3 regions of the Kitasatospora sp. NPDC097691 genome follow, and region 3 is predicted to be linked to each of the others. Evidence: riboswitches for the same ligand, from Rfam matches in the RefSeq annotation. Region 3 holds a riboswitch; each other region holds the start of a gene.
The links. A riboswitch is a leader RNA that binds a small molecule or an ion and turns the genes downstream of it on or off. The one in region 3 is predicted to bind cobalamin.
Positions count from the first base shown of each region.

Region 1: it holds a riboswitch for cobalamin, as region 3 does, so the genes downstream of both, ABTY56_RS10675 (ribonucleoside-diphosphate reductase subunit alpha) here and nicT (Nickel transporter NicT) in region 3, are expected to answer to the same signal.
Region 2: it holds a riboswitch for cobalamin, as region 3 does, so the genes downstream of both, ABTY56_RS00355 (CoA-acylating methylmalonate-semialdehyde dehydrogenase) here and nicT (Nickel transporter NicT) in region 3, are expected to answer to the same signal.

Region 1 is NZ_JBEORY010000011.1:52,596-55,863, reverse strand. It holds gene ABTY56_RS10675 (ribonucleoside-diphosphate reductase subunit alpha) at 1-1,866, opposite strand, end outside; cobalamin riboswitch at 2,057-2,188, opposite strand; gene ABTY56_RS10670 (glycosyltransferase family 39 protein) at 2,262-3,268, opposite strand, start outside.
Region 2 is NZ_JBEORY010000001.1:85,151-88,418, reverse strand. It holds gene ABTY56_RS00365 (hypothetical protein) at 1-111, shown strand, start outside; gene ABTY56_RS00360 (class I SAM-dependent methyltransferase) at 119-898, shown strand; cobalamin riboswitch at 1,114-1,286, shown strand; gene ABTY56_RS00355 (CoA-acylating methylmalonate-semialdehyde dehydrogenase) at 1,511-3,010, shown strand; gene ABTY56_RS00350 (acyl-CoA dehydrogenase family protein) at 3,016-3,268, shown strand, end outside.
Region 3 is NZ_JBEORY010000019.1:117,171-120,438, reverse strand. It holds gene ABTY56_RS16410 (CDP-glycerol glycerophosphotransferase family protein) at 1-791, opposite strand, end outside; gene ABTY56_RS16405 (ArsR/SmtB family transcription factor) at 846-1,229, opposite strand; cobalamin riboswitch at 1,311-1,526, shown strand; gene nicT (Nickel transporter NicT) at 1,559-2,674, shown strand; gene ABTY56_RS16395 (EamA family transporter) at 2,864-3,268, opposite strand, start outside.

The sequences.
Region 1 (3,268 bases), on a different contig from region 3:
GATGGACGCGATGGTCGCGGTCGGCGCGATGGCCAGCAGCAGCGAGTTGCGCAGGCCGGTCTCGGCGATCCGGGCGCGCAGCGCCGTCCAGCGGTCGGCCCACTGCGGGGCGGCCGTCGGGAAGTGGTCGATGTGCAGCTCGCCGCGCGCGGCGCGGGTCTCGCCGTACGCCTCGTGGCGGCCCAGCTGCTCGGCCAGGTCGGCGGAGCGCTCGTACGCGGTGAGCATGATGCGCTCGGCGATGAGCGTGGACAGCCGCGCGGCCTCGGCGGAGTCGAAGTCGAGCCGCAGCTTGAAGAAGACGTCCTGCAGGCCCATCACGCCGAGGCCGACCGGGCGCCAGCGGGAGTTGGACGTCCCGGCCTCGGTGGTCGGGTAGAAGTTGATGTCCACCACGCGGTCGAGGAAGGTGACGGCGGTGCGGACGGTGGCGTCGAGGCGCTCCCAGTCCATCGCACCCAGCAGGTCGTCGGCCGAGGCGCCCGCGGCCACGTGCGCACCGAGGTTGACCGACCCCAGGTTGCAGACGGCGGTCTCGGAGTCGTCCGTGACCTCCAGGATCTCGGTGCACAGGTTGGAGGAGTGCACCGTGCGGCCCGGCAGCGCGGTCTGGTTGGCGGCGCGGTTGGAGGCGTCCTTGAAGGTCATCCAGCCGTTGCCGGTCTGCGCCAGGGTGCGCATCATGCGGGCGTAGAGGGTCTGCGCGGGGATGGTGCGGACGGCCTTGCCGGCCTGCTCGGCCTTGCGGTAGGCCTCGTCGAACTCCTCGCCCCACAGGTCGACCAGCTCGGGCACGTCGGCCGGGGAGAACAGCGACCAGTCCTGGTTGGCGTTGACCCGGCGCATGAACTCGTCCGGGATCCAGTGCGCCAGGTTGAGGTTGTGGGTGCGGCGGGCTTCCTCGCCGGTGTTGTCGCGGAGCTCCAGGAACTCCTCGATGTCGGCGTGCCAGGTCTCCAGGTAGACGCACGCGGCGCCCTTGCGGCGGCCGCCCTGGTTGACGGCGGCGACCGAGGAGTCGAGGGTGCGCAGGAACGGCACGATGCCGTTGGACTTGCCGTTGGTGCCGCGGATCAGGCTGCCGCGCGAGCGGATGCGCGAGTAGGACAGGCCGATGCCGCCGGCGTGCTTGGACAGGCGGGCGATCTGCGCGTAGCGGTTGTAGATCGAGTCCAGGTTGTCCAGCGGGGAGTCGAGCAGGTAGCAGCTCGACATCTGCGGGTGGCGGGTGCCGGAGTTGAAGAGCGTCGGCGAGGAGGTGAGGTACTCCAGGCGGCTCATCAGGCCGTACAGCTCGGCCACCTCGCGCACCGACTGCTCGTTGTCGCCGACCGCCAGGCCACAGGCGACGCGGAGCAGGAAGTGCTGCGGGGTCTCGACCACCTTGCGGGTGATCGGGTGGCGCAGCAGGTAGCGGGACTGCACGGTGCGCAGGCCGAAGTACTCGAAGCGGTCGTCGCCCGCGGCGTCGATCAGGGCGTCCAGCGCGGCGGCGTGCTTGGCGACGAAGTCCGCGGTGGTGTCGCCGATCAGGCCCTCGGCGTGGCCGACGGCGATCGAGGCGGAGAAGGACGTGGCGCCCTGGCTGTTCGCCTCGTCGACGATCTCCAGCGCCAGCAGGCGGGCGGCGAGCTTCGAGTACTGGGGGTCCTCGGCGATCATCGACGCGGCGGCGTCCACGGCCAGCCCGCGCAGCTCGGCGAAGTCCGAGCCGGCGTGGCGGCCGCGCAGCGCGGCGGCGGCGACATGGCCGGGGTCGACCTCGGGGAGGTCGACACTGCGGTCGGTGAGCAGCCGCAGCAGGGCGCCGCCGGGATCGGAGACCGTCCGGTCGGTGAAGGCGGTACCGGAGCCCTGGGCGGGCAGGGTGGCTGAGGCAGCGGTGGTCAAGGCGCTCTCTCCTGGCGGCGATCGGCGGCGGTGATCGGGGCCTCGGGCCGGTCGGGGCAGGGGAGCACGGCACGAACGCAAACGGCGTCGCGCGACGGTGTCTCCCCGGCCCGCCCGCGAGGCCCGGAGGTGTGGTTCTGGTGCTGGCGCGGCCTCTGCGGGAGGGCCGTGGCGCACGCCGCCGGCAGGTACTCGGACTCGCGGGGACAGCTGCTCCAGCCGCCCGCACACCGCTGCGGGGCAGTCCCGGATTCGCACCGGGTTCCCCTGCATCGACAGCAGGAGTGAGCATACATGTAGTGCCGCCGCCCTGCGGCGGCACCATATGTTGTGGCTGTCGTGTCGCGGGTGTGGGCGGGCCCTCCGGCCCGTCAGTGCTTGAGATAGACCTTGTACGTGCTCGAATCGCCGGTCGGCGAGGTGAATTGCGCCACCAGTCGGTACTGCCCGCCGGCTGCCAGCGCGGCGCTCAGGGCCCGGTCGGTGGCCCGTGGCGCGGTGCTGTCGAGGACGACCATGGTGAACCAGCCGTCGCGGATCGCGGCGACGCTCCCGTCGTCCCCGTGGTGCTGCACCCCGGCCGCGTCGCGGTACTCCGTGCCGGTGCGCGCGGAGACCCACTGCTCGGGCTCGCTGACCGCGCCGAGGTAGTACTCGGCCAGTCCGTCGACCTCGGTCAGGTAGCGCCCCTGGGGCACCGTGTGGACCCGCAGGACGGCCAGCAGGCGGCCGGAGTCGGGCCCGTTCTGGTAGCGCAGGGCGGACTGCTCCAGGCCGAGGGCGAGCACCGCGACCCAGACCAGGATGCCGAGCTGGGGGTGGCGGAAGTGGGCGCCGACCAGCCGGGTCAGGCCGACCCCGGCGAGCGGGGCGGCCAGCAGCATGCCGTAGCCGAGGTGGCGGAACAGCGCGCCGGAGGTGCCGGTCCACAGGTGGGCGGCCGGGACGAGCAGGGCGGTGGCGGTCAGCACGGTGCCGAGCAGGGCGCGGTGGCCGCGCGTGGTGGGAACGGTGTTCCGCTCGGGCGCGTCGTGCTCGTTCATCTGCTCGCGGCGGGCGTAGGCGATCGTGCCGGCCACCGCGAGGACGGTGAACAGGCCGCTCCACTGGACGGTGGAGAGCAGGATGGCGCGGGCCGAGCCGGGGGCGTTGCCGTGCGAGGGCGACCACCCGGCGACCTTGCCCAGCGTGCCGTACGGGAGCAGCAGGACGACGGTGCCGACGGCCGACAGCAGCGCGCGCAGGGCGGCCGGGCCCCACCGGCGGTGCGGACGGGCGGTGGCCAGCGCGAGGCCGACCAGGGCGGGCACGGCGAAGGCCGCGGAGTACGCGACGGCGCAGGCGAGCGCGGCGGCCGGGGCGGCGGTCAGGACCAGTG
Region 2 (3,268 bases), on a different contig from region 3:
CCGGTGACCGGGGTGATCGCCGCCGGGAGTCTGCGGATGCGGTTTGAGCTGGTGCTTCGGTACGCGCCCGGCGCGGAATCCGGTGGCTGTGCGGAGCCCACGCCGGGATGATGCGTGCATGCGCACCTTCGAAGAGCTGATCGCCGAGGCCGAGACCGTGTCCGTGGACGGCTGGGACTTCTCCTGGCTGGACGGCCGCGCCACCGAGGAGCGCCCTTCCTGGGGCTACCAGCGGCTGCTGTCCGAGCGGCTGGGCACGACGGTGGCGGCCCTGGACATCCAGACCGGCGGTGGCGAGGTGCTGGCCGGTGCCCTGCGGCTCGCCGAGCCGAAGGGATGGCTCCCGCCGGTCCTCGCCGCGACCGAGTCCTGGCCACCGAACATCGCCCGCGCCACGCGGCTCCTGCACCCGCTGGGCGCGGTGGTGGTCGCGGACCAGGACGAGCCCCCGCTGCCGTTCGCCGACGAAGCCTTCGACCTGGTCACCAGCCGGCACCCGGTGCGGGCCTGGTGGACGGAGATCGCCCGGGTGCTGCGGCCCGGGGGCAGCTACTTCGCCCAGCACGTGGGCCCGGCGTCCGTCTTCGAGCTGGTCGAGTACTTCCTCGGGCCGCAGCCGGAGGCGCGCGAGGGCCGTCGTCCCGAGGTCGAGAGCGAGGAGGCCCGCGCCGCCGGGCTGGAGGTGGTCGATCTGCGCTCCGAGCGGCTGCGGATGGAGTTCCGCGACATCGGTGCGGTGGTGTACTTCCTGCGCAAGGTGATCTGGATGGTCCCGGGCTTCACCGTCGACGCCTACCGGGACCGGCTGCGCGAGCTGGACGCCCGGATCCGCTCCGAGGGCCCGTTCGTGGCGCACTCGGCGCGCTTCCTGATCGAGGCGCGCAAGGAGATCGACTGATCCGGCGTCCGCCCTGTGCAGATACGGAAGAGTTGAGGGAGTCCGGAAGGTCCGGCCGGCGGTCCCCGCCGGTGCGGGCACCGTTTCATCCGGGAGACGGCTCGGAATCACCTCTCCGGGGCATTCGCACGACCCGCGTGGCGTTCGGCCCAGTGGGATACCGATGACGCGACGCGTGCTCGGACCCCTGGACTTACTAGGACGTCCAACTATATGGTCGATGGCAGGTCCGCGGTGTCAGGGAAGCCGGTGTGAGTCCGGCACGGTCCCGCCACTGTGACCGGGGAGTTCGTCCTCGCAGGAGACGGCCACTGGCAGCCAGCCGGGAAGGCCCGGGGGCGTGCGTCGATCCGGGAGTCAGGATACCGGCCGCGGGTGATCCGTGTTTTCCACGAGGATGGAGACGACACGCATGACTCCGGGCTGCTCCCGTTCCGCTGCTCCTGGCTGTCCTGTGCCGACGACTGCCGGGGCTCAGGCTCACCTGCTCTGACGGTTCGTCATGCCACCGCCACCGCCACCGTGACGCCGCGGGGCCGCGCCACCGTGCGCCCGCCCGTCGGCGGCGGCCTCCACTCCTCCTCTCCCCGATCCTGTCGAGAGAAGGAACCGATGGTCCGTGAACTGACCCACTTCGTCGGCGGCAAGCCCGTCGCCGGCACCTCTGGCCGCTTCGGCGACGTGTACGACCCCAACACCGGCCGGGTGCAGGCCCGGGTGCCGCTGGCGAGCCGTGCCGAGGCCGAGGCGGTGATCGCCGACGCCGCGCAGGCCCAGCCCGCGTGGGCGGCCCGGAATCCGCAACGCCGCGCCCGGGTGCTGCTGCGCTTCCTGCAGCTGGTCGAGCAGGAGAAGGAGGAGCTGGCCCGGCTGCTCTCCGCCGAGCACGGCAAGACCGTCGCCGACGCCCACGGCGACCTCCAACGCGGCCTGGAGGTCGTGGAGTTCGCCGCCGGCATCCCGCACCTGCTGAAGGGCGAGTTCAGCGACAACGCCGGCACCGGCATCGACGTGTACTCGATGCGCCAGCCGCTCGGCGTCGTCGCCGGCATCACCCCGTTCAACTTCCCCGCGATGATCCCGCTCTGGAAGGCCGCGCCCGCGCTGGCCTGCGGCAACGCCTTCGTCCTCAAGCCCTCCGAGCGGGACCCCTCGGTGCCGCTGCGGCTGGCCGAGCTGTTCCTGGAGGCCGGGCTGCCGCCGGGCGTGCTCAACGTGGTCAACGGCGACAAGGAGGCGGTGGACACCCTGCTGGAGGACCCGCGGGTGCAGGCGCTCGGCTTCGTCGGGTCCACGCCGATCGCGCAGTACGTGTACGCCACGGCCGCCGCGCACGGGAAGCGCGCGCAGTGCTTCGGCGGGGCGAAGAACCACATGATCGTGATGCCGGACGCCGACCTCGACCAGGCGGCCGACGCGCTGGTCGGCGCCGGGTACGGCTCGGCCGGCGAGCGCTGCATGGCGATCTCGGTGGCCGTCCCGGTGGGGGAGGAGACCGCGGACGCCCTGGTGGCGAAGCTGGTCGAGCGGATCGCCGCGCTCAAGGTCGGCCGCTCGGACGACCCTTCGGCCGACTTCGGCCCGCTGGTGGGCCGCGACGCCCTGGAACGCGTCCGCGGCTACCTGGACATCGGGGTCGAGGAGGGCGCCGAACTCGTCGTCGACGGCAGGGACTTCCGCCTGGAGGGGCACGAGGACGGCTACTTCCTCGGCGCCTCGCTGTTCGACCGGGTGACGCCGGACATGCGGATCCACCGGGAGGAGATCTTCGGCCCGGTGCTGACCGTCGTCCGCGCCGCCGACTACGAGGAGGCGCTGCGCCTGCCCAGCGAGCACGAGTCCGGCAACGGCGTCGCCATCTACACCCGGGACGGCGACACCGCCCGGGACTTCGCCCGCCGGGTGAACACCGGCATGGTCGGTGTCAACGTGCCCATCCCGGTGCCGATCGCCTACCACACCTTCGGCGGCTGGAAGCGCTCCGGTTTCGGCGACCTCAACCAGCACGGGCCGGACTCCGTCCGCTTCTACACCCGCACCCGCACCGTCACCTCGCGCTGGCCCTCCGGGGTCAAGGAGGGCGCGAGCTTCACCATGCCGACGATGGGGTGAACGCCGTGCACACGCACCTGACCGACGATCAACTCGCGATCGTCGACACGACCCGGGCCTTCGCCCGCGAACACCTCGCGCCGAACGCCGTCGAGTGGGACCAGACCAAGCACTTCCCCGTGGACGTCCTGCGCAAGGCCGCCGACCTGGGCCTGGCCGGCGTGTACGTCCGCGACGAGTCCGGCGGATCCGGGCTGACCCGAGCCGACGGCGTGCTCGTCTTCGAGGCGCTGGCGACCGGCTGCCCGTCCATCGCCG
Region 3 (3,268 bases):
CGAAGGCCCATCCGGCGGGCTGCGCCGAGCAGGGCCTCGGGGTCGTGCCGGCTCCAGATGTTGGGGTGCAGGACGACGGCGACGGTGTACTCGTCGGCGGGCAGCCGGCGGACCAGGCGCTGGGGCAGGTCGGGGCGGCGGCCGAATAACGAGTGCTCGCTCCAGGTGGAGTTGACGACGACGAGCCGTCGGCCGTCGACGGCGCCGAGCGCGGCGCGGTAGGCGTCGCGGGAGCGCAGGCTGCGCAGCATCCGGTCGAAGCACGGGTCGCCGACGACCCGGGCGACGTCCAGTGCCTCGGGGCAGGAGGCCCGCAGGCGGTCCAGCTGCTCGGGGTGGGAGAGGCCGAGGACGTCCACGAACACCTGCCCGCGGTGGGTGAGTTCGTTGCGGGAGAGGCCAGCGGCGCTGACCGTGTCGCCGGTGGACTCGGTCACCAGGCGGTTGTAGCCGGCGCCGTGCGGGAGCACCACGAGCCGGGCGTCCAGGCGGTGCATGGAGGAGTGCACGGCGCAGGCGACGGCCAGGTCGAAGCGGTGCCGGACGGCGTCCTCCCAGTCCAGCAGGGTGAAGCCGGGCAGGCCGCGCAGGTACTCGTCCAGGGCGCGATCGGCGAAGGCGGAACCGGGGTTGACGGTGAAGTACCGCTCGACGCCCTCCGGGTCCAGCAGGGTGAGGACGTCCAGGACCCGGGTGGCCGACGTGAGGGTGCGGGCGACCGCCAGCACGCGGGCCTTGACCGGTCGGGTGTTCCAGCGGTCGGCGGGCCAGGCGTGGGGGTGGGACGGCACACCATGATCGTACTCATCCGGGGTGCCGCCGTGGCCGTGTTTCCCGAGTGTCGGTCAGCCTGCCGCGGCGGTGGGCTCGTGGTGCTCGGCGGCGGCGCACTCGTCGAGGAGGGGGCGCATGTCCTGGTCGACGAGCCGGTAGCGCACGACGCGTCCGTCCTTGTCGCCGGTGACCACGCCGGCCGTGCGGAGCAGCCGCAGGGCCTGGGAGACGGCGGGGTCGCGCATGCCGGTGGCGACCGCGAGGTCGGTGACGGCGAGCGGACCGGCCCGGTGGAGGGCGAGCAGCAGGGCGAGTCGCCCAGGGTCGGCGAGCAGCGAGAACCGCTCGGCCCAGGACCGGACGTGCGCGGCGTCACCGATCGCGGCGATGGCCTCGCAGACCCGGTGTCCGTCGATGGTGCGGTGGCCCGCGCGGTCGGTCGGTACGAGATGCATGCGGACATTCTTGCAGGCAGGCAGCTGTGATCCTGGACACCTGCGCAGGTGCGCAGCCTTGCATGGGTCGGGGCCTGGCCCTACCGTGTAGCCCGCCGTGGTGCTCGGGAAGACCGGTGACGGATCCTCAGGGGTCCGGAGTCCGGAGCGGCCCTCGCCACTGTGATCGGGCCGTTCCCCCGTCCGCGGGGGAGCGCCGTCCGTACCCACGACGTCACTGGGCGCCTCGCGTGCCCGGGAAGGCGGGTACGGGCGTGTCCCGTAAGCCAGGAGACCGGCCGCGGCATCTCACGAAGTGATTCCACGAGGTGCTGGAGCGTGATCCGCAGATGACCCTGCCCGAAACCGCCGCCACGGACGCCGGGGCGGCGCCCTCCGTGTTGCCCACCTTCCGGTGGAGGCGCGAGGACACCGTCCGTACGGCCGGGCTGATGGGCGTGATCCTGGCCATGCACGTGGTGGCCTTCGGGACGCTCGTCTTCCTGGTGGCACCCGAGCGGTACGCGGTCGGTACCCAGGTCTTCGGGGTGGGCCTGGGGATCACCGCGTACACCCTCGGGATGCGGCACGCCTTCGACGCCGACCACATCGCGGTGATCGACAACACCACCCGCAAGCTGATGGCGGACGGCAAGCGGCCGGTCTCGGTGGGCTTCTGGTTCGCCCTCGGGCACTCCTCGATGGTGGTCGTCATGGCCGCCCTGGTGGCGGGCGGCGCGCAGCTGGCGAACACGCTGATGGACGACGAGTCGACCACCCACCAGTGGCTCGGGATGGTCGGGACGACGGCCTCCGGCGCGTTCCTGTACCTGATCGGGGCGCTCAACCTGGCGGCGCTGCTCGGGATCCTCAAGGTGTTCCGGGCGATGCGGGCCGGGCAGTACGACGAGGCGGAGCTGGAGGCGCACCTCGACTCGCGCGGCTTCATGGCCCGGGTGCTGAACCGGGCCACCCGGTCGATCACCCGGCCCGGGCAGATGTTCCCGGTCGGCATGGTGCTGGGCCTGGGCTTCGACACCGCGACCGAGGTCACCCTGATGGTGATGGCCGGCTCGGGTGCGGCCTCCGGGCTGCCCTGGTACGCGATCGTCTGCCTGCCGCTGCTGTTCGCGGCCGGGATGAGCCTGTTCGACACCCTGGACGGGACGTTCATGAACTTCGCGTACCAGTGGGCCTTCGCCAACCCGGTGCGCAAGGTGTACTACAACCTGACCATCACGGGGCTGTCGATCGCGGTGGCCTTCATCATCGGCACCATCGAGCTGGTCGGTGTGCTGCACGAGAAACTCGACCTGACCGACCCGGTGAGCGGCTGGATCGCGGGCATCTCGCTGGACAACGTCGGCTACGCGATCGCCGGGCTGTTCGTGGTGGTCTGGGCGGTGGCGATCGGGTACTGGAAGCTCGCCCGGGTCGAGAAGCGCTGGGCGCCCGAGGGGTCCTGAGGGTGCCGAGAGGTCCTGAAGGGTCCTGAAGGGTCCTGAGCCGGGGGTATGAGTGCCTCTCATGGGGGTGCGGCATGAGCGTGACTCATGGGGGGCACCCATGAGGTCGGCTCATGTCCTCGGGCCATGAGGCCGGCTCATGACGCTGCCCCATGAGCACGGCTCATGGGGCAGCGTCATGAGCGACTCTCATGCGGCCGCGAGCAGCAGGGTGCCCGCGACGGCGAGCCCGGCGCCGACCACCTGGACCGGGCGCAGCCGCTCCTTGAACACCCCGCGGGCCATCAACGCGGTGACCACGGGGTAGAGCGAGGACAGGACGGCGGCCACGGTGGCCGAGCCGCGGTGCGAGGCCATCGCGAAGACGGCGTTGGCGATGACGTCGGCCAGCCCGACCGCGGTGAGCAGCGGCAGCCGGGCCCGCAGTCCGGGCAGCAGGCCGGCCGTACCCCCGGAGCGACGCAGGCCGGCCAGCAGGGTGGCGCCGCCGACGGCGACGTTGCAGACCCGCTGGACGCACAGCACCAGCAGCAGGCCGCCGCCGGTCGAGGCGTGCGCGATCAGGGCCATCACCGTGCCGAAGCTCAGGGCGGC